DNA from 4 places in the Rhodovulum viride genome. Region 1 is predicted to be linked to each of the others. Evidence: riboswitches for the same ligand, from Rfam matches in the RefSeq annotation. Region 1 holds a riboswitch; each other region holds the start of a gene.
What was found. Region 1 has a riboswitch for cobalamin ahead of BYZ73_RS07290 (DUF1636 family protein). Riboswitches for the same ligand answer to the same signal wherever they lie in the genome.
Positions count from the first base shown of each region.

Region 2: it holds a riboswitch for cobalamin, as region 1 does, so the genes downstream of both, BYZ73_RS02115 (TonB-dependent receptor plug domain-containing protein) here and BYZ73_RS07290 (DUF1636 family protein) in region 1, are expected to answer to the same signal.
Region 3: it holds a riboswitch for cobalamin, as region 1 does, so the genes downstream of both, BYZ73_RS16975 (cysteine-rich small domain-containing protein) here and BYZ73_RS07290 (DUF1636 family protein) in region 1, are expected to answer to the same signal.
Region 4: it holds a riboswitch for cobalamin, as region 1 does, so the genes downstream of both, BYZ73_RS09845 (FecCD family ABC transporter permease) here and BYZ73_RS07290 (DUF1636 family protein) in region 1, are expected to answer to the same signal.

Region 1 covers NZ_MUAV01000006.1:207,191-214,423, reverse strand. The annotation lists gene BYZ73_RS07305 (DUF952 domain-containing protein) at 1-322, opposite strand, end outside; gene BYZ73_RS07300 (bifunctional metallophosphatase/5'-nucleotidase) at 432-2,006, shown strand; gene tcuA (FAD-dependent tricarballylate dehydrogenase TcuA) at 2,132-4,654, shown strand; cobalamin riboswitch at 4,676-4,898, shown strand; gene BYZ73_RS07290 (DUF1636 family protein) at 5,023-5,406, shown strand; gene cobW (cobalamin biosynthesis protein CobW) at 5,403-6,440, shown strand; gene cobN (cobaltochelatase subunit CobN) at 6,451-7,233, shown strand, end outside.
Region 2 covers NZ_MUAV01000002.1:150,680-157,912, forward strand. The annotation lists gene BYZ73_RS02095 (dynamin family protein) at 1-397, shown strand, start outside; gene BYZ73_RS23685 (dynamin family protein) at 458-1,759, shown strand; gene BYZ73_RS02105 (hypothetical protein) at 1,903-2,334, shown strand; gene BYZ73_RS02110 (hypothetical protein) at 2,336-3,202, shown strand; cobalamin riboswitch at 3,199-3,400, shown strand; gene BYZ73_RS02115 (TonB-dependent receptor plug domain-containing protein) at 3,541-5,400, shown strand; gene BYZ73_RS02120 (ABC transporter substrate-binding protein) at 5,375-6,241, shown strand; gene BYZ73_RS02125 (cobyric acid synthase) at 6,331-7,233, shown strand, end outside.
Region 3 covers NZ_MUAV01000024.1:35,961-43,193, reverse strand. The annotation lists gene BYZ73_RS17000 (MerR family transcriptional regulator) at 1-246, opposite strand, end outside; gene BYZ73_RS16995 (PaaI family thioesterase) at 686-1,117, shown strand; gene BYZ73_RS16990 (PaaI family thioesterase) at 1,114-1,623, shown strand; gene BYZ73_RS16985 (MATE family efflux transporter) at 1,616-2,971, shown strand; gene BYZ73_RS16980 (succinylglutamate desuccinylase/aspartoacylase family protein) at 2,990-4,033, opposite strand; cobalamin riboswitch at 4,155-4,351, shown strand; gene BYZ73_RS16975 (cysteine-rich small domain-containing protein) at 4,531-4,884, shown strand; gene BYZ73_RS24025 (calcium-binding protein) at 5,233-6,573, shown strand; gene BYZ73_RS16965 (amino acid ABC transporter ATP-binding protein) at 6,631-7,233, opposite strand, start outside.
Region 4 covers NZ_MUAV01000009.1:131,523-138,755, forward strand. The annotation lists gene BYZ73_RS09835 (heavy metal translocating P-type ATPase) at 1-2,055, shown strand, start outside; gene cueR (Cu(I)-responsive transcriptional regulator) at 2,052-2,441, shown strand; cobalamin riboswitch at 2,481-2,680, shown strand; gene BYZ73_RS09845 (FecCD family ABC transporter permease) at 2,850-3,842, shown strand; gene BYZ73_RS09850 (ABC transporter ATP-binding protein) at 3,839-4,597, shown strand; gene BYZ73_RS09855 (MotA/TolQ/ExbB proton channel family protein) at 4,632-5,255, shown strand; gene BYZ73_RS09860 (ExbD/TolR family protein) at 5,255-5,638, shown strand; gene BYZ73_RS09865 (ExbD/TolR family protein) at 5,643-6,029, shown strand; gene BYZ73_RS09870 (energy transducer TonB family protein) at 6,026-6,850, shown strand; gene BYZ73_RS09875 (formate dehydrogenase subunit delta) at 6,876-7,097, opposite strand; gene fdhD (formate dehydrogenase accessory sulfurtransferase FdhD) at 7,087-7,233, opposite strand, start outside.

The sequences.
Region 1 (7,233 bases):
GAAAGATATGGCCCGTGGCACCCAGCGGCAGCGACTTGTCCCAGACCAGATCGGCAAGCCGAAGCTCGCGGTAAAGATGCGGGAACAGCGCGCCGCCGCGCGAGGGTTCCCATTTCAGGTCGGCCCCCAGCCTGTCGGCCTCGACAGCGACCAGCACCAGATCGCTTTCCCCGGCGAAATGCTTCTCGGCGGTGCCGGTCACCTGCTCGGCGGTCGACAGGTGAATGAAGCCATCGGCCAGATCGACCGGCGCGCCAAGGCTGGCGCCCCGCTCGCGGAGCGCGTCCCATTCGGCGCGGCGGAAAATCTTGTAGATCAGCATGTGCCCGACATGCCCCCTGCCGCGCCCCGGGTCAAGCGCGGCGGGCTTTGACAGCCTCATCGAACCGCGCCACTCTGGCCCGCGTCAACCCAGATGGAGACCCTGACCGATGACCATGCGCATCCTCTCCTCGGCGGCGGTGCTGGCGCTGCTGTCCGGCGGCGCGGCACAGGCCGAGTTCGCGCTGACCCTGCTGCACACCAACGATGTGCATGCCCGGCTGGAGCCGATCTCGAAATACGATTCGGGCTGTCCCGAAGAGGACAACCTGGCCGGGGACTGCTTCGGGGGGTCGGCGCGGCTGGCGAGCGCCATCGCCGCGGCCCGGGCCGAGGGCGGGCCGAGCCTGCTGCTCGATGCGGGCGATCAGTTCCAGGGCACGCTGTTCTACACCTATTACAAGGGCAAGGCCGCGTCCGAGATGGTCAACCGGCTGGGCTATGACGCCATGGCCGTCGGCAACCACGAATTCGACGACGGCCCCGAGGTGCTGGCCGAATTCGCCGCCCGGCTGACGATGCCGCTTCTGATGGCCAATGCCGATCTCTCGGCCGAACCGCAGCTGAAGGACAGGATCCGGAAATCGGTCGTGATCGAGGAAGCGGGCGAACGGATCGGCGTGATCGGCCTCACCCCCCGCGACAACCCCGAACTGGCCAGCCCCGGCCCCAATATCGTCTTCACCGATCCCATCGACGCGGTCCAGGCCGAGGTCGACCGCCTGACCGCCGAGGGCATCGACAAGATCGTCCTGCTCAGCCATTCGGGCTATGAGGCCGACAAGCGGATCGCGGCAGGTACCAGCGGCGTCGATGTGATCGTCGGTGGCCACAGCCATACGCTTCTGTCGAATACCGACGAGACCGCCGCAGGCCCCTACCCGACCATGGTGGGCGACACCGCCATCGTGCAGGCCTATGGCTATGGCAAGTATCTCGGGCGGCTGAACGTGGTCTTCGACGATGCGGGCAAGCTGGTCTCGGCCGAGGGCGCGCCGATCCTTCTCGATGCCTCGGTCGCCGAGGATGCGGAGGTCAAGGCCCGGGTCGCCGAACTGGCGCAGCCGCTGGAAGAGATCCGCCAGAAGGTCGTGGCCGAAACCACCGCCCCCATCGACGGCGAACGCGGCTCCTGCCGCGCGGGCGAATGCCAGATGGGCAATCTGGTGGCCGAGGCGATGCTCGACCGGGTGCGCAGCCAGGGCATCCAGATCGCGCTTCAGAATGGCGGGGGCGTGCGCGCCTCGATCGACGAGGGTCCGGTGACCATGGGCGAAGTGCTGACGGTGCTGCCCTTCCAGAACACGCTGTCCACGTTCCACGTCCCCGGCGCGACGGTGCGCGCGGCACTGGAACACGGGCTGAGCCAGGTCGAGGAAGGCGCGGGCCGCTTCCCGCAGGTCGCGGGGCTGCGCTTCACCTGGGACCCCGAGGCCGAGCCCGGCCAGCGGCTGCGCACGGTCGAGGTGCAGGAAGGTGCCGAGTGGCTGCCGCTCGATCCCGAAAAGTCCTACGGGCTTGTGTCGAACAACTATGTCCGGAACGGCGGCGACGGCTATGCCATGTTCCTCGACGCGCGCGAGGTCTATGATTTCGGCCCCGATCTGGCCGATGTGACGGCCGACTATCTGGCCGCCCGGGCGCCCTATACGCCCCGTCTCGACGGGCGCATCGCCACCGAGTGACCTCGGCCCGGGCGGCGCGTCCAGTCACGATGCCCCGCCCGGCGGGCGCGGCCGATCTTCCGGCTTGATCTTGCGCCCCCGGGCGGGTTCAACGGGGTCCGACCCGGCCCCGCGAAGGTTCCCCGATGCCCGACCCCGACCCCGCCGCCCCGATCGCGGGCACCCGCCCGCCCCCGCTCGCGACTGGGGTGCTGGTCGCGGGCGCGGGCTTTGCGGGCCTCGTCGCGGCCATCGAGGCGCGTCTGCAAGGCGCGGCGGTGACGCTGATCGACCCGGCCCCCCCGCCCCTGCTGGGCGGCAATACCCGCCATTGCCGCAACATCCGTCTGGCCCATGACCGCGAGACGCCGTGGCAGCGCGGCGGCTATCCGGCGGCCGAGTTCGCCACCGATCTGGCGCGGCTTTCCCCGCCCGAAACCGGCCTCGGGGGCGTTCTGGCCGAGGGCTCGACCGGGCTCGGCCCCTGGCTGGCCGCCCGGGGCGTCGCCTTCGAGCCCTGGGCCGAGGGCAACCTGCCCTTCTCGCGCCGCACCGCCTTCTTCCGGGGCGGCGGGCAGGCGCTGACCAACACGCTTGTCCGTTGCGCCGAAGGGCTGGGGGTCGAGATCCTTTGCGGCTGGCGGATCGAAGCGCTTCCCCAAGGCTGGGCCGAGGATCGCACGCTGGTCCTGACCGCCGAAACGCCCGACGGTCCCCGCGCCCTCGAGGCCGGGGCGCTGATCCTCGCCTCGGGCGGCTACGGCGCCAACCGGGCCGAACTGATCCGCCATCTCGGCCCCGGCGCGGATGCGTTCGCCAATCGCGGCACGCCGCATCAGCAGGGCGCACCGCTTCTGTGGCTGATGGCCCATGGCGCAAAGACGGCCGGGCAGCCCGGCGACGGGCATCTGGTCGCCGTCGATGCGCGCGCGCCACGGGACGACGCGGGCATCGTCAGCCGCGCCGACGGGATGCAGGTCGGCCTTGTCGTCGACGCGGACGGGCGGCGGCTCCGCGACGAGGGCGCCGAGACCGGATCGGCGCGCTATTCGGTCTGGGGCCGGGCGCTGGCAGAGCGCGCCGATCCGCGCGCCTGGCTGATCCTCGACGCCGAGGGCGCCCGGCGGCTGCCGCCGCTCCTCTACCCGCCGCTTGCCGCCGACAGCCCGACCGAACTCGCCCGGCTCTGCGGCATCGATGCCGAGGGGTTGACCCGGACGCTGCAGACAGCAACGGAAGACGCCCCGCTCGACCCGCCCCGAAGCCGCCCCGACGGCGTGCCCCTCACCGGGTCGCCCGTCGCGGCGATCCCGCTGGTGCCGGGGCTCGGCTTTACCCGCCACGGGGTCGCGGTCGACGCGACCGCGCGGGTCCGGCTCGCGGGCGGCGGCACCGCGCACCGGGTCTTTGCCGCGGGCGCCGCGATGACCGGCGCGGTGCTGGGCGAGGGCTATCTTTCCGGCACCGGGCTGACCGTCGGCGGCGTCTTCGGCCGCATCGCCGGGGCAGGCGCGGCCGCGCTTGCGGGCCCCGCCGCCAACCGCCCGCGCCCCGCCGCCGTTCCGGCCCCGGCGGCGACGGACCCCGCTCCGCCAGAGCCCGAGCCCTGGGCCGAGGCCGCCCGCGCGCTGAACATCTGCAACACCTGCGGCTTCTGCACCGGGCTTTGCGCGGTCTTTCCGGCGGCCCGGCGGCGCCCAAGCCTCGCGGCGGGCGATCTGCGCCATCTGGCCCATCTCTGCCATGACTGCCGGTCCTGCCATTACGACTGCCAATACGCGCCGCCCCATGCGCTGGCCGTCAACCTGCCCGCGGCGCTGGCCGCCGCGCGCGCCGCCGATCACGCAGCAGGGCTGCCCCCGCGCCTGCCCGACCTGATCTTCCTGATATGCCTGATCGGCCCGCCGCTGGCCGCCCTGATCCTGCTCCCGCCCGGAGTTCTTTTTTCCGCCCGAAACGGGCCGGGCGCCTTCTATGCGGTGATCCCACACGCGGCGATGGCGGGCGGCGCGGCACTGGCCTTCGCGGGGGCCGGTCTTGGCCTCGGGCTGCGGCTCTGGCGGTTCTGGCGCGCAACCGGCGGCCCACCCGCCCGGCCGTCGCTTGAAAGCCTCGGCCGGGGCTGCCGCGATGCGCTGACGCTGGCCAATCTCGGGGCCGCACGCGCCTGCGACGGGGCGCACGGCCCGGTCGGGCGGGCGCGGCGCTGGAGCCATCACCTGCTGGTCACAGGCACCGCGCTGACCGCGCTCGCAACCCTTGCCGGAGCCGTCCTGCATCTTGGCGGCGCGCTGGCGCCCTATCCGCTGGCCAGCGCGCCCGTGCTGCTGGGCAGCCTTGGCGGCATCGCCATGCTGGCCGGGCTCGCCGGGCTCGAACGCTGGCACCGGACCGCCGACCGCCGACCGGCCGCGCCGCGCATGCAGGCCGCCAATCGCGGGCTTCGGGCGCAGCTTGCCATCGTCGCCGCCTCGGGCCTTGCGCTTCTGGCCTTGCGCGACGGCGCCGCCATGGGGCTGATGCTGGCGCTCCATCTGGGCGCGGTGCTGGGGCTGGTGCTGGCGCTGCCCTTCGGCAAGCTCGGCCATGGCGGGTTTCGCAGCCTCGCCCTGATCCGCCATGCGGGCGAAGAGGCCGCCCGCCGCCCCGGCCCCGACCATCGCGCTTGACAAGACCCGCGCGGGGCGGGCATGACACGCGGCGCTGGTGCCCGCCTCAGGACGGGTGAAAAGGGAATGCGCCAGAGGCCGGAGTCGATGCATCGGGCCTTCAAGCGCAGCCGCCCCCGCGACCGTGACCGGAGAGGCCGCCCGATGCCACTGGCCCGATGAGGCTGGGAAGGCAGGGCCGCCGCCAGAGGCCCCGCCTCTGACATCCGCAAGCCGGGAGACCTGCCAGCCCGAACGACGTGAACCGGACGGGGTGTTCCGGTGTCGGGTCCGGCTTCGGCTCTGCCCGCGCTTCGCCCTTGTCCCCCGACCAAGTGGGGCCCGACGATGAGTGTTTCCGTTTCCTTCTGCCGCCGGGCCTGTCCGGCATGAGCGCGCCCGAACCCGCCCCGGTCGAGCTGCTGGTCTGCACGACCTGCAAGCGCCGCCAGCCCGCCGATCCCGATACCCCCCGTCCGGGCAGCCTGCTTCACGAGGCCCTCCGCGCCCATGGCTTGCCCGACGGCGTGCGCCTTGTGCCCGTCGAATGCCTCTCGGCCTGTGCCTCGGGTTGCACCGTCGCGCTGCGGGGGCCGGGCCGCTGGACCTATGTCTATGGCAATTTCGACGAGACGACCGGCGCGCCCATCCTCGCCGAGGGCGCCCGTGCCTATCGCGACGCCGCCGACGGGCTCGTGCCCTGGCGCGAACGCCCCGAGCATTTCCGCAAGAACTGCATTGCCCGCATCCCGCCCATGGAGGCCCTGAAATGACCGATCTCGCCAAGCTTCCCGTCACCGTCGTCACCGGCTTTCTCGGCTCGGGCAAGACCACGCTGATCCGCCACCTGATGCAGAATGCGGGCGGCCGCCGGCTGGCCGTCCTGGTCAACGAATTCGGCGATGTCGGCGTCGATGGCGAGATCCTGAAGGGCTGTGCCCTGCCCGACTGCCCGGCCGAGAACGTGGTCGAGCTTGCCAATGGCTGCATCTGCTGCACCGTCGCCGACGAGTTCATCCCGACCATGGAGGCGCTGTTGCAGCTTGACCCGCGCCCCGACCACATCCTGATCGAGACCTCGGGGCTGGCGCTGCCGAAACCGCTGCTGAAGGCCTTCGACTGGCCCGCGATCCGCTCGCGCATCACCGTCGACGGGGTGATCGCGGTGGCCGATGCCGAGGCCGTGGCCGCGGGCCGCTTCGCGCCGAATGTCGCCGCGGTCGATGCCCAGCGCGCCGCCGATGACAGCCTCGATCACGAGACGCCGCTGTCCGAGGTCTTCGAGGACCAGATCGCCTGCGCCGATATCGTGCTGCTGACCAAGCCCGATCTGGCCGGGCCCGAAGGCGTGGCCGCCGCCCGCGCCGTGATCGAGGCCGAGGCGCCGCGCCCGCTGCCCGTGGTCGAGGTGACCGAAGGCGCGGTCGATCCGCGCGTGATCCTGGGACTTGGCGCGGCCGCCGAGGATGATCTGGACGCCCGGCCCAGCCATCACGACAGCGGCGCCGAGCATGACCATGACGAATTCGAAAGCGTGGTGATCGATCTGCCCGAACAGGACGACCCCGAGGCGCTCTCGGCCCGGATCGAGGCTCTGGCGCGCACGCAGAACATCTTGCGGGTCAAGGGCCATGTCGCGGTCGCGGGCAAACCGATGCGGCTTCTGGTGCAGGCGGTGGGCGCGCGGGTGCGCCATCAGTTCGACCGGCCCTGGGCGCCGGACGAGACCCGCGCCACCCGGCTTGTCGTGATCGCCGAGCATGACGATATCGACGAAGGCGCGATCCGCGCGGCTCTGAGCGCCTGAGGCCGCCCCCATGCATGTCGTCTTCCGCGAAAGCCACGGGCTCGAGGAAACCGCCGTTCCGACGGATCTGGGTCAGGACCCGGCCGATCTGGCGGTGCTGTCCTTTTCCGACAGCGATCTCGGGGCCTTCGCGGCGGGCTGGCATCGCGGCGGCGGCCCCGAAGGCCGGATGCCCACCCTCAGGTTGGCCAATCTCGCGGCCCTGATCCATCCGCTCTCGGTCGATACCTATGCCGAGCGCACGCTTTCGGGGGCGAAGGGCATCCTGATCCGGCTGATCGGCGGGCGCGCCTATTGGGAGTACGGGCTGACCCAGATCGGGGCGCTGGCCCGCGCGCATGGCATCGCGCTGGCCGTGCTGCCCGCGGACGGGCGCCCCGATCCCCGGCTCGACGCGGCCTCGACCCTGCCGGTCTCGACACTGCGGCGGCTGTCCGAACTTTGCGACGAGGGCGGTGCGGTCGCGGCGCAGGCGGCACTGGCGCAGCTGGCGCTGGCCGCGGGGCTTTACGCCGCGCCCGTGATCGGCACCAAGACCGTGCCCGAAATGGGCGCCTGGAGCCCCGAGGGCGGCGCCGTGCCCGCGCCCGACCTGTCGCCGGTGGATGCCCCCCGGATCGTCCTGACCTTCTACCGCGCCTATGTCACCGCCGCCGATCTCGGCCCCGTCGAGGCGCTTTTCGACGCGTTCCGGGCGCGCGGCTGCGCCGTCACCGGCCTCTTCGTGCCGTCCCTGAAGGCGCCCGAGGCGGCGCGCTGGCTGGCGGACCAGCTGCGCGCCCTGAGCCCTGCC
Region 2 (7,233 bases), on a different contig from region 1:
GTTCACGGTCGAGGCCCCCGACCCGCCCCGGATCGGGCCACCGGTCGACATCGCGCGCACCATCGCGCTGGACGTCAAGGGCAGCTGGTGGCGCCGCTGGTGGACCCGCCGCCGCGGCCATGGCGCCTTCGCCGCCGATTTCCACGCGATGATCCGGGACGAAACCCTGCCGATCCTCGATGCCCTGCGCCACGACCATGCCGAACGGGTCCGCGCCGATCTGATGGCGACATTGGCCGGTTTTGTCGACGACCAGCGCGAAATCGTCGAGGCCCTGACCCGCAAGGACGAGGTCGCGCCCGACGCTCTGGACGTGGCGCTGCGGAGGCAGGCCCGGCAGGATCGCCTGCAGGCCATCGAAAGCGCGATGACGACGATGCTGAAAGAGGCGGCCTGAGAGCTGAAAGAGGCGGCCTGAGACCCGCCGACGCCCGAGACCTGCGGAAGAGACTGTCAGATGAGCGACCCCTACGACCTTGATATCCGGGCGATGCTGGAACGCGCCCAGGCGATGGACGCGGCACCGGCCCGGCCGCGCCCGGGCGAAAGCGGTGCGAGCCGTCCGGCGCTGGCCCCCGAAGAGGCCGTGCGCGCGCAATTCGGTGGCCGGGACCGGTCCGACGCCCTGGAGACCACGCCCGACGCCGACACCAGCTCTGACCGTCCCGCAGCAGATCCGGACAACGCGGTCGAGACGGGCGCGGACCAGATCCCGCACGGGAGCTCGGAACCGCCGCAGACGGACACCTCTGCCCCCCCGGCCGAGGCCACACCGCCCGAGGCCGACCCTGAATTTGCGCCTGCACCTGAACCTGACAAGGATGCCCTTGCAGCCGGCGCCGATCCGGCCCGCCCAGCCGATCCGGTCGAAGTCGAGGTTCGCCCGCATCTGCCCGCCTTCGCCGCACACCCGAACCCTGCCGATCTGCCCCCCGGGGCACGGCCCTGCCTCGCGCTGATGGGCGAATTCAGCGCTGGCAAAAGCACGCTGATCCATCTGTTGATCGGCCAGTCGCCGCTGCCGGTGAAGGTGACCGCGACCCAGCTGCCGCCGGTACGGCTCTCCTACGGCTCTGCCCCTGCCTGGCGCGAGGATCGTTTCGGCCGCACCGAACCCGTCGAGATGGACGACCTGCACCGTCTGTCGTCCGCCGAAACCCGGCTGATCCAGATCCATGCCGAAGCCGAGATCCTCAAGCTTTGCGACCTGATCGACATGCCGGGCATTTCGGACCCGAACATGGGCTCGGAGGTTTGGGAAAACGCCATCGGCCTCGCGGACGGGGTGATCTGGTGCAGCCATGCGACCCAGGCCTGGCGCCAGTCCGAAGCCGCGGTCTGGGACATGTTCGCCGACCGGCTGGGCGAAACGAGCCTTTTGCTGCTGACCCGGTTCGACAAGCTGGTGACCGAGCGCGATCGCGCCCGGGTGCTGCGCCGGGTGCGGCGCGAAACCGAAGGGCTTTTTGCCGACATCTGCCCGATCGCCCTGACAGACGCGCTGGACGCACGCGATAACCCGGCGCGCTGGGCTGCCAGCGGCGCCGACGGGTTTGGCCATGCGCTGCGGCAGGTGCTGCGGCTGCTGGGCGCAACGGCGAACGACCGGGACGCGCCGGTCCTGCTGGACCCGGACTGGCGCGTCGGCGGGGCTGGCATGCCCGTGCGTCCGCGGCGGGTACAGATCGACGAAAGCCGCACCCGGAGCCCGCGGCCCCTGCGCGCACAACGGCCCGGCGCAGCCCCCCCGCCGGCCTGACGCCGGCCTGACCAGACGTCCGGTCCATAGCAAGGCGTGTAAGCCCGCTAAGGTCCATTCCGTTGCACCCCCTTGGCACGCGACGCGCGCTTGTGCGCTATTGCCAGTGGCCGCCGCCGGAAATTCGGATAAACTCGGGCACGATGCCGCTGACCATCACCATTCAGGCGCTGCGACGCGCGATTCCCGATTGCCGGGTGATCGCATTCGTCGACTTGTCGGCGCGGCTGGTGCTGCGGGCCGAGGCCGAGCATCCTCAGCCGCAGGAATTCTACGATGCGCTTTGTCTTCGCGGCGCCCTGCTTCTGGGCGGGCAGGCCGCCGCCGCCTCGACCGAAGTGTTCGGGACCGATCAGGCGCCCCCCGAGGCGGTACTGCTGCACGGGGGCCGGTTCGAGCTTTTCGTGCGGGCGCCGCGCGACCCGGACGAGGCACTTTGCGCGGTGATCGGAGGCGAGGCCGATATCGCGGCCGCGCTTGCCGCCATGCGCGCCACCATGGCCGAAATCGTCGAGATCGTCGATGCCGCGCCCCCGGCCACCGCGGCTGGCGGGTCGCAGGAGCGGGGCCGCTGAGATGGCCGGGCTCGAGCGTCTCAACGCCGCGCTGGCCAAGCTGAGGGGCGCCGAGGCCGCCGCCGAACGCACGGTGCCCGGGGGCGTGGACGGGATCGTCGAGGTGCCGCTGACCGAGATTTCGGAAACGATCCTGCCGCGCGAAATGACCATCGGCGACGGGGCGGGACAGGAAATCCGGCTGCTGGCGGCCCGTCGGCGCCTGTTGCGGGTGGGCCGCACGGGGCCGGTCACACCGGACGCGACGCCGATCCCGGCCGAGCCGCCAGAGGCCACCGGCGATCCCGCCGAGCCGCTGATTGCCGCCTTTCACGGCCGGGTTCGCCCCTTCGTCGCCAAGGCGGCCGAGCTGTCGGTCGCCGCGAGCCGCCCTCCCTACCGGGTCGATCCGACCGAAGCGGGATGTTCGGTCGAGGCGCTGCGCGCGGCCGCAGACCGCGACTGGACCGCGCCTGCGGCCAGCGCCCCCACGCCCGAGACCCGTCCTGACCCGGCCGGAGAGACCGTCACCCCGCCGCCCGATCCGGTCGGCACCTGTCTTGCCCGGGCAACGGCCGGGCTGCGGCTGCGCGAGGGCCAGATCGTCGCGATGCAGGGCGATGCCGAATTTGCCCACCGGCTGACCGGGTTCACCGGGCTCGGGCTCGGCGCGATGACCAAGGCCGCAGGAGACGGCCCCGGGACCACCTGCGCGATCTTGCGCGCGCCCGCGCCGCTGAACCTTCTGCTGGTGCGGGTCGCCCACGGCCGGGACGCCGCGCTTTTCCTGACCCCGACCGACGAGCTTCCCGCGATCCTCGCCCTCTGCCGCCCGACCGGACCGGCCGCAAGGAGTGCGCCGCTTGACAGGGCCGGGAGCCCGGATTAACGGACAATTGTCTTGGTTCGCCCGGAAACGGGCGATGAAAAGGGAACGCGGTGCGGCCTTCGTCGGCTCAATTCCGCGGCTGCCCCCGCAACTGTAAGCGGCGAGCGCGGCTGATCGTGCCACTGGGGGTCCTCCCCGGGAAGGCCAGCCAAGCGAGGACCCGCAAGCCAGGAGACCTGCCAGGACGATCACCCAGCCTGTCCGCGGGGCGCGGCGCAGGCGGCGGTCCATCCGCAGTGGTGACGCATCACCGTCTGCGGGAGGCATGTCTTTCCAAGGACCCCACGACAGGACGGACCGCCCGCCGCGGCGGTTCCCGAGACCGGAACGGAACCGACATGACCAGACCCACCCTTTGCCTCACGCTCGGCCTCGCCGCGCTGAGCCCCCTGTCCGCCCTGGCGCAGGAGGCCCGGTCCAGCCTGATGCTGGACGAGATCACCGCCAGCGCCAGCCTCACGCCCATCGCCACCAACCGGACCGGCGCGACGGTCGAGACGCTCGAGAGCAGCGAGATCGCCGCAGGCGGTCAGAATCTGGGCCAGACCCTTGCCACCCTGCCGGGCGTGTCGATCACGCAGAATGGCGGGCTCGGGCAGACCGCCACGCTTCGGATTCGCGGGCTTGGAAACGGCTATATCGCGACCCGGATCGACGGGATGGGCTTTGCCGATCCCTCGGGCACCCCCGCCGCGCTCGACTTCGGCACCCTGACCGCCGGACTGCTCTCCAGGATCGAAGTGCTGAAGGGCTCGCAATCCGCGCTTTTCGGCGCGAATGCCATCGCGGGCGTTGTCGACATCACCACATGGAGACCGGAAAAACTGGGCTTTTCGGGGCGCGCCACGGTCGAAACTGGCACCTATGGCAGCTACTCTGCCGGTCTGAGCCTTGGCCAGAAGACCGAACGCGGCGAAATCTCGGCCACGATCTCGCATGTCGAAACCGACGGCTTCTCGACCCTGTCGGGCAATGACGAAGCGGACGGCTTTGACGAAGATTCGGTCTCGCTCAATGCCGCCTACGATCTGACCGACACCCTTCGGCTGGGCTTCTCGGGATTCTATTCCGACGGAAACTCGGACTATGACAGCGACGTTACCGACACGAACCCGATCACCCGATCGGAGGCGACGCGAAAAGGCCTGCGCGCCTTCGCCCAATTCGCGATCGGAACGGTCGACAACGAACTGTCGCTGGCGCGCACGCAGACCGAGCGCAGCTACCGTTCGAGTTTCGGGACGTCCCTTTATGATGGCACCAGCCGGGCCGCCAGCTACCTCGGAACGGCCTCTCTGGCGGCCGGGACCGACCTGTCCTTCGGCGCCGACTGGAAGCAGGACGAGGCCACGCTTGACGGCGAGACCTATTCGGTCATCAACCGCGCGCTCTTTGCAGAGCTTCGCCAGGCCGCGACCGACGACATCGATCTGTCGCTTTCGCTGCGCTACGATGATTATTCAAGCTTTGACGATCAGGTGACCGGCCGCGCCGCGCTGGCCTGGCGGCTCCAGCCCGACCTGATCTTCCGCACCTCTCTGGGCACCGGCTATCGCGTCCCCGCGCTTTACGAACTTTACGGCACCATTACCGGCGACACGGTCGGCAACCCGGACCTCAACCCCGAAACCAGCACCAGCTTCGACATCGGGCTTGAAAAACGGCTGTCGGGCGACGGGTTCCTGAAGGCCACCGCCTTCTTTGCGGAAATCGATGACAAGATCGACTATGGCGCGGCCGACCCCGCCATCTGCAGCTATGCCTGGGGCTGCTACCGCCAGCTTGACGGAACCACCCGCAGCCAGGGCCTGGAACTGTCCGGCCGCTACGACATGACCCCTGCGACCGCGCTTTACGGCAGCTACACCTATACCGACGTGCGCTGGAAAGGCGACCGGCTCGACCGCGTCCCGCTCCACGATCTCCTGCTGGGCGTCAGCAGCGAGGTGACGTCGCGGCTCACGGCCGATGTCTCGTACCAATATGTGGCCGGGCGCCTCGACCCTTACGGTTCTCTGCCCGATGCCGGGCTTGCCGCAGCCCAGGTCACCTACGCGCTGGGCAACGGCACCGAGGCCTATGCAAGGGTCGAAAACCTCTTCGACGAGGAGTTCTACTCGGCCGTCGCCTATGGCGGCACCTATCACTACAACACCACGGGCCGGGCGCTCTATGTGGGTCTGCGTGCCTCCTTCTAGCGCGATCCGGCTCGCCGCGGCCCTCGCCCTTGCCGGGGCCGCGGTGCTGGCAGACCCGCCCGCGCGGGTCGTGTCGATGAACCTCTGCACCGACCAGCTTGCCATGCTGGTCGCGGCCCCGGGGCAGCTCGTCTCGATCAGCGAGCTTGCCTCGAACCCGATGAACTCGGCCATGCCCGAGGCCGCCCGCGCCTACCCCGCCAATACCGGCGGCGCCGAGGAAATCTTCCTGACGCGCCCCGATCTGGTGCTGGCCGGCACCTATTCGAACCCCGCGACCCTCGCCATGCTGGAACGTCTCGGCATCCGCGTCGCGCGGATCGGCCTGACGACGCGGCTTGCCGAGGTCCCCGAGCGGCTGCGCCAGACCGGCCGGCTTCTGGGCCGCGAGGCCCGAGCCGAGGCGCTTGCCCGCACCTTCGAGCGGGACCTCGCCCGGCTCTCGCGCGGCGGCCCGCCCCGGCCGCTGGCCGCCTTCTTCTATGCCAACGGCTATACCCAGGGCAAAGGCACGCTGTCGGACGATATCCTGACCCATGCGGGCTTCGCCAATCTCGCAGGCTCCGGCGAGGCGGCGCGCGGTCGCAGCGGCGGCTTCGATCTCGCGCTCGAAGAGCTGGTGATGGCCGATCCCGACCTCCTGATCCTCTCGCGCCCCTATCCGAAAACCTCCCGCGCCGAAGAGATCCTCGCCCATCCCGCGCTCCGCGCCCTGCCCGCCGCCGCCGCCCCGGCCCTGTCCGGCCCCGACTGGGTCTGCGGCACCCCCCTTGTGCTGGACGCCCTGGCCGAGATGACCCGCCGCCGCGATGCCCTCGCCGCCTCCCCCGACCGGAACTGACATCCCATGCGCTTGCAGCTTCTTCTTGGCCCAAATACCCAGGACGCAACGCCCGCAACGGGCCCAAGCTCCGAGGAAAGGCCCCCCCGATGACACGCGCGCTCATGCTGCAAGGCACCGGCTCGAACGTGGGAAAATCGCTTCTGGTGGCCGGGCTCTGCCGCGCGGCGCTTCGGCGCGGGCTGACCGTCGCGCCCTTCAAGCCGCAGAACATGTCGAACAATGCCGCCGTGACCGCCGATGGCGGCGAGATCGGCCGGGCGCAGGCGCTGCAGGCGCGCGCGGCGGGGCTAGAGCCGCTGACCGACATGAACCCGGTCCTCTTGAAGCCCGAAACCGATACCGGTGCGCAGGTGGTCGTGCAGGGCCGCGCCCGGGGCGCGCTGCGCGCCCGCGCCTTCGCCGCCGAGAAACCGAAACTGATGGCGCCGGTGCTGGAAAGCTTCCACCGCCTCGCCGCCCGGCGCGATCTCGTCATCGTCGAGGGCGCCGGAAGCCCGGCCGAGGTCAACCTGCGCGCAGGCGACATCGCCAACATGGGCTTTGCCCGGGCCGCGAACGTGCCGGTCGTGCTGATCGGCGATATCGACCGGGGCGGCGTGATCGCCCAGATCGTCGGCACCCAGGCGGTGCTCGATCCCGGCGATCTGGCCATGGTCCGGGGATTTGCCATCAACAAGTTCCGCGGCGATCCGCGGCTCTTCGACGACGGCTACCGGCTGATCGCGGACCGGACCGGCTGGCCCGGCTTCGGCGTCATCCCTTGGTTCGCCGGGGCCTGCCGACTGCCGGCCGAGGATGCGGTCGATCTGGGCGGCGCGGGCCAGGGCGGCTTTCACGTCGTCTGCCCGATGCTCTCGCGGATCGCCAATTTCGACGATCTCGACCCGCTCAAGCTGGAACCGGGGCTGCGGCTGACCATGGTCCCGCCGGGCCGCGCCCTGCCGGGCGATGCCGATCTGGTGATCCTGCCCGGCACCAAGTCGACCCGG
Region 3 (7,233 bases), on a different contig from region 1:
CATCTGCGCCGCGCTGCCTTTCTCGTCATAGATCAGCAGCCATTGCCGGATTTCCTCGAGGCTGAAACCGAAGCGGCGTGCCCGGAGGATCAGAGTCATGCGGGCCACTTCCCGAGGACCATAGAAGCGGGCGCGTCCGTCCTTGGTGGGGCTCAGCAGTTCGATGTATTCGTAGTACCGCAACGTGCGCGGGGTCACATCGAACCGGGCGCACATCTCCTTGAAATTCAGACGTTCGTCCGCCATCGCCTAAAACTACCAGCCACTTCCGTGCTACTAGCTAAGGCAAATCCGGGGGGCGGATCAATTCGGTTATATGCTTCATAAGGCTTGTTTTTTGACGCACCGGCAAAAATGGTGGTTCCGTAGCGGCAGGTCGCTTCCGAAGGTTCCGAAAACCGGAACGAGTGACATCCTGCCGGGCTGCGGATGGGTCTCATCTCTGCCCGAAATAGCGGCAGAAGGACGGCGAAGTCCCAGAAAACGCGGGCAATCCGGGGCGGGCTGTCCACCCTGCGGTCCCCGTGCCGGACGGGTGTCGCCAATTAGCGACAGCCCGCGGATTTTTACACTTGCAGGGCAGGGGGGCAGACCCAATAACCGGGGCGATGACCAGAGGGAGACAGAGGTGAGCGACACCGGCTCGGACGCGGCGCCCGAAGGGGCGCGGGATGCCACCGAAGATATGGCGGCAGGGGCAAAGGCGGATGTGGCGCGGCGGTTCATCGAGCAGATCCCCCATGCCCATGCGCTGTCGATGCGGGTCGATCAGCTGGGCGACGGCCGGGCCGAACTGTCGATGCCCTACGATTCGCGCCTGGTGGGCGACCCGCGCAACGGGGTGATCCACGGCGGCGCGGTTTCGGCGCTTCTGGACACCTGCGGCGGCACTGCCGTTCTCAGCCATCCCGAAGGGCCGGCGCAGACGGCGACGATTTCGCTGCGGATCGACTACATGCGCGCCGCGACCCCGGGTCAGCGGCTGGTGGCGCGGGCGGAATGCTATCATGTGACCCGCTCGGTGGCCTTCGTGCGGGCGACCGCGACCGATGACGACCGCGGCCATCCGGTGGCGACTGCGACCGGCACCTTCACCGCCGATGGAGGCGCCGAATGAGGCGCGCCGCGCCCGAACCCGTTCAGATCGTCAAGCAGCGGCGCGACGCCGCGCTGTCGGCGCTGGTCGACGGGCTGCCCTATGCGCGTTTCCTCGGGATCTCGTTCGACCGGCGCGGCGACGAGCTGACCGGCGTTCTGGGGTTTCATGAGGCCCTGATCGGCAATCCCGAACTGCCAGCGCTCCATGGCGGCGCGACCGCCGCCTTTCTGGAGGTCACGGCCATTGTCGGGCTGTCCTGGGCGATGATCTGGGACGATCTCGAACGCGGGATCCTCGATGCCGCGACGCTGACCCCCGAAACCCTGCCGCGGCTGCCAAAGACCATCGACTTCACCGTCGATTACCTGCGGCCCGGCCTGCCGCGCGACGCCTATGCGAGGGCCCGCGTCAACCGGTCGGGGCGGCGTTATGCCAGCGTCCTTGTCGAGGCCTGGCAGGACAACCGCGCCCGGATTTTTGCGCAGGCGACCGGCCATTTCCTGATGCCGCCGCGCGATGACTGAGGCGGTGCTGCGCCCGGACCGGGACGCGATCGCGGATCTCGGCCATCGCCGGGTGCTGGCCATCGCGCTGCCCATCGTGCTGTCGAACCTGACCGTTCCGATCCTCGGTGCGGTCGATACCGCCGTGGTCGGCCAGATCGGCGCGGCGGCCCCGATCGGCGCGGTCGGCGTGGGCGCGGTGGCGCTGGCCTCGGTCTACTGGGTGTTCGGCTTTCTGCGCATGGGCACGACCGGACTGACTGCCCAGGCGCGGGGCGCGGGCGATGCGGCCGAGGTGGCCGCGATGCTGTCGCGCGCGCTGATGATCGGGCTGGTCGCGGGACTTGCCCTGATGGCCTTGCAGATGCCGCTGATCGCCGCCGCGCTGGGCCTCGCCCCCGCCAGCGCCGAGGTCGAGGACATGGCCCGCCAGTATATGGCGATCCGGATCTGGTCGGCCCCGGCCACCATCGCGCTTTACGGCATCAATGGCTGGCTGATCGGGCAGGAACGCACCCGCGCGGTTCTGGCGATCCAGCTCTGGATGAACGGGCTCAACGTCGGGCTCGACCTGCTTTTCGTGCTGACGCTGGGCTGGGGAGTGCCGGGCGTTGCACTGGCGACTTTCCTGGCCGAATGGTCGGGCTTGGCGCTGGGGCTCTGGTTCTGCCGAGACGCGTTTCGCGGCACCGCCTGGCGGGCCTGGGCGCGGGTGTTCGACCGGGCGCGGCTGCGCCATATCGCCGGGGTGAATAGCGACATCCTGATCCGGTCGCTGCTGCTGCAGGGGATCGTGCTGTCCTTCCTCTTCCTCGGGGCGGGCTTTGGCGACGTGTCGCTGGCGGCCAACCAGGTGCTGCTGCAGTTTCTGAACATCACCTCCTATGCGCTGGACGGGTTCGCCTTTGCCGCCGAGTCGCTGGTCGGCCAGGCGATGGGCGCGGCATCGGTGCTGGCGCTGCGCCGAAGCGCGGTGCTGACCAGCCTCTGGGGCCTGCTGTCGGTCGTGGTTCTGGCCGCGATCTTCGCCGGATGGGGCGGCGCCATCGTCGATCTGATGACCACCGCGCCCGAGGTCCGGGCCGAGGCGCGGGTGTTCCTGCCCTATATGGTGGCCGTCCCCGTCGCAGGCATCGGCGCCTGGATGCTTGACGGCATCTTCATCGGCGCCACCCGGACCGCGGACATGCGCAACATGATGGTGATCTCGGCCGCGATCTATGCCGCCGCCGTAGCCCTGCTGTTGCCGCTTTTTGGCAATCACGGGCTGTGGCTCGCGCTTTTGCTGTCCTATGTCGCGCGCGGCGTCACGCTGGGGCTGCGCTATCCGGCGCTCGAGGCCGCGGCGCGAAGCCGGCAGGCGGCCTGACGGCCCGATGCCGTCGGACTAGAGGATCTCGTCCTCGTCAAACAGCGGCTCGGCCGCGACCTCGCTGGCCCAGGTGCCGATCCGGTCTTCGGCCCGGTCGGCAGCCGCGATCGCGGCCAGGTGAAAGACCGCATTGCCCTCGTTCACCACCGGCAGGATGGCGCGGCCGACGATGATGCCGGGTTCGGCGGCGCGGATCTCGGCCTCGATCTCGCCGAACGGGTCCGAGACCACCGCCAGCAGCTCGCCCGCCTCGACGACGTCGCCTTCGGACCGGTAGGTGCGCAGCAAGCCGCCCTGCGGCGCCCTGAGCCAGCGCGACACCCGGCAGTCCAGCGGCGCGCGCCGCGCCTTCGGCACGCCCTTGGCTGGGATCATGCCCCGGTCGAACATCACCCGCAGCACGCCCGACAGACCGGCCCGGACCGCGACCTCGTCGAAGCGCAGCCCCTCGCCGCCCTCATACAGCAGGATCTGCACGCCCATCCGCGCCGCCGTCTCGCGCAGCGAGCCATGCCGCGCCGCAGAGGTCAGCACCACCGGCGCCGCGAAAACCCGGGCCAGCCGGGTCAGCTCGGGATCGTCCGGCACCACGCGGACCTGCGGCAGGTTCGTGCGATGCACCGCGGCCGAATGCAGGTCGATGCCGATTTCGCAGCGCGCGACCACCTCGTCGACCAGAAGATGCGCCAGCCGCGAGGCCATCGAGCCGCCCGACGACCCGGGAAAGCAGCGGTTGAGGTCGCGCCGGTCGGGCAGGTAGCGCGACAGGTTGAGAAAGCCGAAGGCATTGACGATGGGAATGGCGATCAGCGTGCCGCGCAGCGCCCCGAGCGCGGGCAGGCTCAGAAGCCGCCGGACGATCTCGACCCCGATCACCTCGTCGCCATGCACGCCCGCGGTCACGAACATCGCGGGGCCGGGGCGGCGGCCATGCACGACATGGGCCGACATGGTGACGGGGGTATGGTCCGACAGCACCGACACCGGCAGGTCCACCGTGCGGCGGGTGCCGGGCGGCACGGTCGCATAGCCAAGCGTGAAGCCCTCGCGCGGGGTCATCTGGCGTCTGGGGAAAAGGACCTCATCGTCACGGGATAGCGCCGCGCCGGGGGCGCTGGCAAGGGCCTCGGCGCGCGGCCGCCCCTTGGGCGATGCATTGACAGCGGCGGGCGCGGTCCCCATTGATGAGAGGCGTTCTGGTGCTCCCGCGAGGGAGTGAAAAGGGAAGCCGGTGCAAGTCCGGCGCTGCCCCCGCAACTGTCAGCGGCGAGCCCCCGCCCCGAACCGCCACCGGCCCCGGCATGCGCCCGGCCGGGAAGGCGGGCGGATCGGCCGAGACCCGCAAGCCAGGAGACCTGCCAGCGCGCCGAACCGCCCCCCGGGCGGCGGGTCCGGAGGCCGGGCGCATCTGTCATGCGCCCCTTGCCTGTCGGCCCGCCGATGCCCTCGGGGCCAGTGGCCGCGTTTTGCCTGCGACATGGGGCGCGGCCTTCACCTTGTCCCTGACCGGCCCGGGGCGGGCCCGGCCAGGGGTGCCGACCGGAAGGAGTTGCGCCGTGCAACCCAAGGACCTGACCTCGAACGAGGCCTTCAAGGGCTTCACCAATACCCAATGCCCGTTCCTGCCCTGCCATCCGGGCGTCGAGCGCGAATTCAACTGCCTGTTCTGCTACTGCCCGCTGATCGCCTACGAGTGTCCCGGGCCGTATCAGGTCTACACCGATGCCAACGGGCTGACGCGCAAGGACTGTTCGGCCTGCACGCTGCCCCATGACGGCTACCGGCAGTCCTGGGGTTTCATCCAGCGCTGGCTGGAATATCCGCAGCCCTGGTCGGGCAAGCCGCAGACCGATCCGCCGATGCGCCGCCCGCGTCCCCAGGGCGGCACTGGCGAGGACGCCGGCGACTGACGGGCTGTCGGCCCCCGGGGCCCTGCCGTTTCGCCGGGACCGACTGCCGGGCAGCAGCTGTCCGGGGCCTGCGGATCGTGGCGGGGCCGGTCCTGCGGACCGGGGCGGACGTGGGGCGCACCGACATGCTCCGGGCATGCTCCGGGCACGCTCCGGGCGTCGTTCCGACACTGTTCGGGCGCCGCAGGGACCCGCTTCGGTCGAGGTGTTCAAGAATTCGCCGCATTCAGGACCGTGTCGCGGCATCGGGTTTAACCGGCTGGCAAGGAATGTTGACCAAATCTGCCGCCCGGGGCGCCGGCGGGGGCGGGGGCCTCTTCGCGCAACATTCGGGCCCAAGGGCAAACCATGGCATATTTCCGCTCCGACAAGGACTATCCCTATCTTCTGGCCGAGCTTGCGGCCGAATTCCGCGCTATCGGTCGCTCCTTGCCCGCAGCGCCGGTCCAGCTTGCCGAAACCGGGGCATTCAGCGTGGGCTACGACGGGCCCAACAATTTCCTCGTGATCCCCAACGCCTATTTTCCGGCGTACTTTGCCTGGATGAACGACGGCGATGACACGATCACCGGTGGCTGGGGCGCCGATGTCCTGTTCGGCAATGGCGATCGCGACCGGATCTGCGGCATGGGCGGCGACGACACCCTGGCGGGCGGCGACGACGATGACGTGCTTTATGGCGGCGACGGCAATGACGTGCTGTTCGGCGGCGGGGGCAACGATCTTCTGGTCGGCGGGGCCGGGGCCAACCTGCTGAGCGGCGGCGACGGCGACGACGTGCTCGACACCCGCTACGGATCGCAGCTTGCCCCCGGCCAAAGCGACTGGGCCGCCTTCCGCACGGGCAAGCTTGCCGCGGGCGATGTGCTTTTCGGGGGCGCGGGCAACGACACGCTGGACAGCTCTTATGGCGATGACCGGCTTTACGGCGACGCGGGCAACGACGTGCTGCGCGGCTGGGACGGCGACGACTTGTTGGTGGGCGGCGCGGGTGACGACTGGCTGACCGGCGACAATGGCAACGACCGGCTGGCGGGCGGCGACGGGCGCGACACGCTCAGGGGCAATCTCGGCGACGACACGCTCGAGGGCGGCGCGGGCGAGGACCGGATCGAGGCCGGCAACGGCGATGACGAGATCGATGGTGGCGCCGGCCGCGACGTGATTTATGGCGGCAACGGCAACGATCATATCATGGCCGGGTCCGGCAATGACTGGGTCGATCCGGGCGCAGGCGACGACGTGGTGATGCTGGGCGCGGGCGACGATTTCGTGGCCGCGAGCGACGACTTCGGGCGTGGCGACGACCAGATCTATGGCGGGGCCGGCAATGACTGGATCCATGGCGGGCGAGGCGACGACAAGCTGTCGGGCGGGTCCGGCAACGACCGGCTGAACGGCGGCGCCGGGTGCGATCTGCTGATCGGGGGGCCGGGGGCCGATGTGTTCGAGTTTCGCGGCGCCTCCGGGGTCGACACCATCGCCGATTTCGGCATGTCCGACCGGCTGCACATCCAGCAGGGGATCAACGGGCTCGGCGATTTCGACGCCACCGATCTGGCCGCGCGGATCACCGGCACGCCGGTCGGCAGCTATCTCGATCTGGGCGCGGGCAACGGGATCTTCTTCCTTGGCGTCAGCGCCCACGCCCTCGACCACATGCTCGACACGCAGCTTGAGTTTCTCTGAGATCGGGAACGGTCGCACGATCCACAGGCAAGGCCCGTGGGTCGCGCGCCGCGCGGTCTAGAACTCCAGCGAGTTGCGTTCGCGGTAGCCCTGCAGGAAGCTGGCAAGCCGCTGATCGGCGGGGTTCTGGAAAATCTCGCGCGGGGCGCCGGCGGCGACCAGCTCGCCCCGTTCCATGAACACTACCCGGTCCGCGACATGGGCAGCAAAGCCCATCTCGTGGGTGACGACGACCATGGTCATGCCCTCGGCAGCAAGCTGTTTCATCACCGCCAGCACCTCGCCCACCAGTTCCGGGTCGAGCGCGCTGGTCGGCTCGTCGAACAGCATGATCCGGGGCTGCATGGCGATGGCGCGGGCGATGGCCACGCGCTGCTGCTGGCCGCCCGACAGGCGGCTGGGATGGTTGGCCTCCTTGTCGGCCAGCCCGACCTTGGCCAGCGCCTCGCGCGCGCGCGCGGTCGCCTCGGCGCGCTTCAGCCCGCGCACCCGTTCCAGCCCCTCGGCCACGTTCTGCAAAGCGGTCATGTGCGGCCAGAGGTTGAACTGCTGGAACACCATGCCGATGTCGCGCCGCATCTCGCGCAGCCGCCGCCCGGACATCCGCCGCCCGCCCGGGGTCTCGTAGCCGATCAGCCGGTCGTCGATGCGGACCTCGCC
Region 4 (7,233 bases), on a different contig from region 1:
GAGGCAGGCTATCCGGCGACCCCGCTGACCGCCGAGGCGCGGCCCGAACCCGGTGCGGCCCAGGCCGCCGAGGCCCGCAAGCTCGCTCGCAGGGCCTGGATCGCGGGTCTGCTGGCGCTGCCCGTGGTGCTTCTGGAAATGGGCGGTCACGTGATCCCCGGCGCCCGCGAGGCGCTGGCCGGGATCGTCTCGGAAACCGGGCTGCGCGTCGTTTCGTTCCTGCTGACCACCGCGATCCTCGCCGGTCCGGGCCGGTCCTTCTTCCTGAAGGGCGTGCCGCTCCTGCTGAAGGGCGCGCCCGACATGAACGCGCTGGTCGCGCTCGGCACCGGCGCGGCCTGGGGCTATTCCACGCTCGCGACCTTCGCGCCCAGCCTGCTGCCCGCCGGAACGGCCCATGTCTATTTCGAGGCCGCGGCGGTCATCGTCACCCTGATCCTGATCGGCCGCACCCTCGAGGCCCGCGCCCGGGGCCGCACCGGCGAGGCGATCCGGCATCTGATGGGGCTGCAACCGCGCAGCGCCCGGGTCGTCACTGAAACGGGTCTCGAGGACCGGCCCGTCGAGCTGCTTGCTCCCGGCGATCTGATCGAGGTCCGCCCCGGCGAGCGCATCCCCACCGATGGCGAGATCGTCGAGGGGCAGGGGCCGGTCGACGAATCGATGCTGACCGGCGAGCCGATGCCCGCCGACAAGGCGCCCGGCGATGCGGTCACCGGCGGCACCGTAAATGGCGCCGCCGCGCTGAGGTTCCGCGCCACCCGGGTCGGCCGCGAGACCGCGCTGGCCCAGATCGTGGCGATGGTCGAGACGGCGCAGGGCGCCAAGCTGCCGGTGCAGGCGCTGGCCGACCGGATCACCGGCATCTTCGTGCCCGCCGTCCTGGCCGCCGCCGCGCTGACCGTGGCTGTCTGGCTGATCGTCGGGCCCGACCCGGCGCTGGGCCTCGCACTGGTCGCGGGCGTCTCGGTGCTGATCGTCGCCTGTCCCTGCGCCATGGGGCTGGCCACGCCGACCTCGGTGATGGTGGGCACGGGCCGCGCCGCCGAAATGGGGGTTCTCTTCCGCAAGGGCGATGCGTTGCAAAGCCTGTCGGGCGTCGCGACGGTCGCCTTCGACAAGACCGGCACCCTGACCGAGGGCCGCCCCGAACTGACCGAAGCGCGGCTGGCCGAGGGCTTCGATCGCGGCGAGGTCCTGGCCGCTGCCGCCGCGCTCGAGGCCCGCTCGGAGCATCCGCTGGCCCGCGCCATCCTGGCCGCCGCCCCCGATCATCCCGAGGCCGAAGGGGTCGAGGCGTTGCCCGGTTTCGGCGTCAGGGGCCGGGTCGGCGGCCGTGATGTCCTGGTGGGCGCCGAACGGCTGATGGCGCGCGAGGGCATCGCGCTTGGCCCCCTCGCGGCCGAGGCGGCGACGCTGGCCGCAAACGGCGCAACCCCGGTCTTTGTGGCCCTCGACGGGCGCGCGGCGGGGGTGCTGGCGCTGGCCGACCCGATCAAGCCCTCGGCGCGCGCGGCCATTGCCGGGCTCCACCGGATGGGCGTCGCGACCGCGCTGATCACCGGCGATACCGAGCCGACCGCGCGCGCCGTCGCGGCCGAGCTTGGCATCGGCCATGTGGTGGCAGGCGTTCTGCCCGGCGGCAAGGTCGAGGCGCTGGAGGGGCTGCGCGCCGAGGGCCCGGTTGCCTTCGTCGGCGACGGGCTCAACGACGCGCCCGCGCTGGCGGCGGCCGATGTGGGGCTTGCCATCGGCACCGGCACCGATGTCGCCATCGAGGCGGGCGACGTGGTGCTGATGTCGGGCGATCCGCAGGGCGTCGTCAACGCGCTCCATGTCAGCCGCCGGACGCTGGCCAATATCCGCCAGAACCTGTTCTGGGCCTTCGCCTATAACGTCGCACTGATCCCGGTCGCGGCGGGGGTGCTTTATCCGCTGAACGGGCTCATGCTGTCGCCGATGCTGGCGGCGGGCGCGATGGCCTGTTCGAGCCTCTTCGTGCTGTCGAACGCCCTTCGGCTGCGCGGGCTCGGGCCGCTGGAGGCCCGGTCATGAATATCGGCGACATCTCGAAGGCGACGGGCCTGCCCGCCAAGACCATCCGCTATTACGAGGAGATCGGCCTGATCCGGCCTGCCCGGGGCGCCAATGGCTACCGGCATTTCTCGGAAACCGACCTGCACAACCTGACCTTTCTGGGCCGGGCGCGGTCGCTCGGCTTCTCGATCGAGGAATGCCGGGCGCTTCTGGCGCTTTATACCGACAAGGCCCGGGCCAGCGCCGATGTGAAAGAGATTGCCCGCACCCATCTGGCGCAGATCGATGCCAAGATCCTGGAGCTGCAGGCGATGCGGGCGACGCTTGCCGATCTGATGGCCGCCTGCGCGGGCGATCATCGTCCCGACTGCCCGATCCTCAAGGGTCTGGCCGGAGAGCCCTGAGCCGCCCGCAATTGGGCTTTGACAATGCGCGCCGATGGGCTAGGCAGGAGCGACTTCGGTTCCGGCCCGCAAGGCCGGAGAAAAGGGAACGCGGTGCGCCCCCGCAAGGGCAACTCCGCGGCTGCCCCCGCAACTGTAGGCGGAGAGCGCGGCTGACAGACGCCACTGGGCCTGTCCCGGGAAGGCCAGCCAAGCGACGACCCGCAAGCCAGGAGACCTGCCGAAGCGACGATCACCCTTTCCGGGCGCGGGGCGCGCCCCGGAGCGGCCAGCCCGCAGCGGTGAGACAGATCACCGTCCGGGGGGCTGGCCCGATCCCGCCGCGCCCCGGACCGCCCGCAAGGGCAGGGAAGGCAGGGCGATGAACGATCCGGAGACAAGACCGGCCGACCGAGACGGAGCGCGCGCATGAGGGGGCAGGGGCTCTTCTGGGCGCTTGCGCTGCTGGTGGCGGCGCTTTTCGGGCTGTCGCTGCTGATCGGCCCGGCGGGACTGTCGGTCGGCGACAGCCTCTCGGCGCTTCTGGCCGGGCGCGGCGAGGCGGCGGTGCTGGTCATGCGCGAGATCCGCCTGCCCCGCGCGATCCTGGCCGTGCTGGTGGGCGCGAGCCTCGGGCTCTCGGGCGCGGCGCTGCAGGGCTACATGCGCAACCCGCTGGCCGAGCCCGGCCTGATCGGCGTCTCGTCGAGCGCCGCGCTGGGTGCGGTGCTGGCACTGCAAACGGGGCTTGCCTCGGCGCATGTGCTGGCGCTGCCCGCTTCGGCGCTGACCGGCGCGCTGATCGCCGTCTCGCTGCTGCTGCTGCTGGCCGGACCCCGCGGCGGGGCCTTCACGCTGATCCTCGCGGGCATCGCCCTTTCGGCGCTGGCGGGCGCGCTGACGCAACTGGTGCTGAACCTCTCGCCCAATCCTTACGCCACGGCCGATATCGTGTTCTGGCTGATGGGCTCGCTCGCTGATCGCTCCTTCACCCATGTCTGGCTGGCGCTGCCGCTGACTCTTCTGGGCTGGTTGATGCTGGCCGGTCTCGGCCGCGGGCTCGATGCCCTGACGCTGGGCGAGGATGCGGCGGCGGCGCTGGGCATCCGGCTCGGGCGGCTGCGCCTCGCGCTGGTCCTGGGTGTCGCGGCCTCGGTGGGCGCGGGGGTGGCGGTCGCGGGCGCCATCGGCTTTGTCGGTCTGATCGTGCCGCATCTGCTGCGCCCGCTGGTGGGCGCCCGGCCCGGGCGGCTGCTGGCGGCCTCGGCGCTGGGTGGCGCGGCCCTTCTGCTGGCCGCCGATATCGGCGTGCGTCTGGTGCTGCCCGACCGCGACCTCAAGCTGGGCGTCGTCACAGCACTGATCGGCGCGCCGCTGTTCATCCGGCTGATCTACCGCACCCGGGCGGAGGCGGGCGCATGACCGGGCTTGAGCTTTCGCATCTGACCGTCCGGCGCGGCGCCTGCCCTGTGGTCGATGATGTCACCGCACGGCTGTCGCCGGGCGACTGCGTGGGCCTTGTCGGTCCCAATGGCGCGGGCAAGACCACCTTGATGCGCGCAGCCCTCGGCCTTCTGCCGCACAAGGGCACATCGAGCCTCGCGCGCCTGCCCGCGCCCGAGCGTGCCCGCGCCGCCGCCTGGCTGCCGCAAACGCGCGAAATCGCCTGGCCGGTCAGCGTCGAGACCCTGGTCGGGCTTGGCCGCACGCCGCATCTGGGGCCGGGCCAGCGTCCCGGACCCGCCGACCGCGCAGCCGTCGATGCCGCGATGGCGCGGCTCGAGCTGGCCGGGTTCGCTACGCGCCGCGCGACCGAGCTGTCAGGCGGCGAACAGGCGCGGGTGCTGATCGCCCGGGCGCTGGCGCAGGAGGCGCCCGTGCTGATGGCCGACGAACCCATTGCCGGGCTCGACCCGGCGCATCAGTTCACAACCATGGCGCTGTTCGCGCGCCTCGCCGCCGAAGGCCGCCTGGTGATGGTCTCGCTCCACGATCTGGGGCTGGCGGTCCGGTTCTGCACCCGGCTTCTGCTGATGCATCGCGGCCGTCTGGTGGCCGACGGCCCGCCCCGCGCGGTGCTGAGCGAGGCCAATCTGGCCGAGGTCTTCGGGCTGCGCGCCTATCTGGCCGAGACCCCCGACGGCCCGGTCTTCCAGCCGCTCGAGGTGGTGCGATGACCCCCAATTCACGCCCGGCCGAGGAGCCTGCCGCATGATCGACCCGATCCTGTCCTTCCTTCACACCGGCGGCGCGGCGATGTGGGCCATCGCGGGCCTGTCGGTCGCCACGCTCAGCCTGATCCTCTGGAAGCTCTGGGGCCTCGCGCGGATGGGCGCCTTTGCGGGCGCCCGGGCCGAACGCGCGGTGCGGCTCTGGCAGGAGGGCGCGCGCGAGGCGGCGGCCGAGGCGGTTGCGGGCCGGGTCGGACTGCGCGCCCGGCTGGTCCGCGCGGCCATTGGGGCGCTGGCGCTGGGCCTGCCCGAGGCGAAGGCGCGCGAGGAAACCACCCGCGTCGCCCGGCGCCTGCTGGTCGAGGCGCGCGCGGGGCTTCGGGCACTGGAACTGATCGCGGTGATCGCGCCGCTTCTGGGTCTTCTCGGCACGGTTCTGGGCATGATCGATGCGTTCCAGGCGCTGCAAGCGGCGGGCTCGGCGGCCGACCCGGCCGATCTGGCGGGCGGCATCTGGGAGGCGCTTCTGACCACGGCCGCCGGCATGGCGGTGGCAATCCCGGCGGCGGTCTCGCTCAGCTGGTTCGAATCCGTGGCCGACAGCGCCCGCGCCGACATGGAAGACCTCGCGACCCGGCTGTTCCTTGCGGCGGAGGCGGGCTGATGTTCAGCTTCGACACGCCCCGGCCGCCACGCCGCCCGAGCCTCACGCCGATGATCGACTTGGTCTTCCTGCTGCTTGTCTTCTTCATGATCTCCGCCCGCTTCGGCCCCGAGGCGGGGATCGGGATCGTCGCGGCACAAGGCGGGGGGGCGGGCGACTGGCAGGGGCCGCCAAGGCTGATCGAGGTGCGCCCCGACGGGCTCTCGCTGAACGGGCAGGCGATGGCGCCCGACGCGATCGCGGCCGAACTGGCGCGGATCACGCCCGCGCCCGGCGATCCGGTCCTGCTGCGCGCCCGGGATGGGGCCGATCTGCAGGCGCTGGTCGATGCGATGGACGCGCTCGGCCGGGCCGGGGTCGCGGGGCTCATGCTGGTGGAGTAGGGCGATGTTCGACTTCGGCGCGGACGACCGGCAGCGCAGGCAGGGCGAAAGCATCGTGCCGATGATCAATGTCGTCTTCCTTTTGCTGATCTTCTTTCTGATGAGCGCGCGGCTGGTGCCGCCCGCGCCCTTCGAGACCGCGCCGCCGCAGGCGGACGCGGCCGAGCCCGCCACGGGCGACATGTTGCACCTGTCGGCCGCGGGCGATCTGGCCTTCGGCGATCTGCGGGGCGAGGCGGTCTTCGCGGCGCTCGCCGCCCGTCCCGAGGGTGCCGCGCCGCTGGTGATCCGGGCCGATGCCGGGGTCGAGGCGGTGGCGCTGGCACGTATTGCCGCGCGGCTGACGGCCGAGGGGCGCGGCCCGCTGCGGCTGGTGACGGTGCCGCGATGACACGGGCGGGCGAGCTTCTGGCCTTCGTGCCGCTGGCGCTGGCGCTTCATGTCGGGGCCTTCGCGCTGGCGCGGCCGCCGCAGGGGGGCGTTGCCGGGGCCGCAGGTGGCCCGGGGGGCGACGCGCTGGTGACGCTGGCGGCGGCGCCTGCGTCCTATGCCAGGCTTGCCGAGGACTGGACCGAGGCCCCGGCGCCCGAAGCCGACCTTGCCGGCCTGCCTGCGCCAGAGCCAGAGCCCGAAAGCGTGCCGCGCGCCGAGCTGCTCGGCGCTGCGACGCCGCGCGTGGCCCTGCCGAAGCTTGCCGAGCCGCGCCCCGAGGCCGATCTGCCCGCGCCCTCTGCGAAACCCGAGGCCCAGCGCGCGCCGGACCCGGCGCCGACGCTTAGGCCCGAAGCCCGTCCGGCGAGGGCCGCCCGGCCCGCGCCGCCCTCGGAGGCGCGCGCGGCGCAGGTGGCGCGGGGCCGGGCGGAGGCTGCCGAGGCCGGGGCGGGGGCGACCGGCGGCGCGCCGACGCTGACGCCCGCCCGGGCCTCGTCGCTGCAGGCCGAATGGGGCGCGCGGATTCTGGCGCGGGTCGATCGCAGCCACCGCTATCCGCGCGGCACGCGGGCCAGCGGCCGGGCGCTGATCGAGCTGGTGCTGGCGCGCGACGGGCAGCTGGTCTCGGCCCGCCTGGTCCAAAGCGCGGGCGACCCGCGCCTCGACGAGGCCGCGCTGGCGGCGGTGCGCCGCGCCGGCCGGTTCCCGCCCGCGCCCCGGGGGCTCGCGGCCGCGCGCTACAGCTTCACCCTGCCGCTGAGGTTCGAGTGGCAGGGCTAGCGCCCGCCCGATCCGGACGGAGCCCTCAGGCGGTCTCGGGCCGCCGGATCAGCGCCGCCGCGCCACGCGCCCGGTCGGAAAGCCCGGTATTCGGGCTTTCGGCCAGGCTCAGCAGCCGCGCCCGCATGCGCGGGTCCCAGAACTGGTCGATATGGGCGGCGATGGCGGCCTCGGCCTCGTCATCGGGCAGGCGGGCAAAGGCGGTCGCGATCTGATTGGCCATATAGGCCAGCTTGTCAGGGGTCATGGGGCATCTCCTCCGCAGCGATCCGCCGGGCATGGGTGTGAATGTCGAAACTCGGACCGCGCGCCCGGGCGATGAGCGTCAGCCCCGCGGCGTCTGCCGCGGCGACGGCGCGGGCGGTCGGCGCCGAGACGGCGAT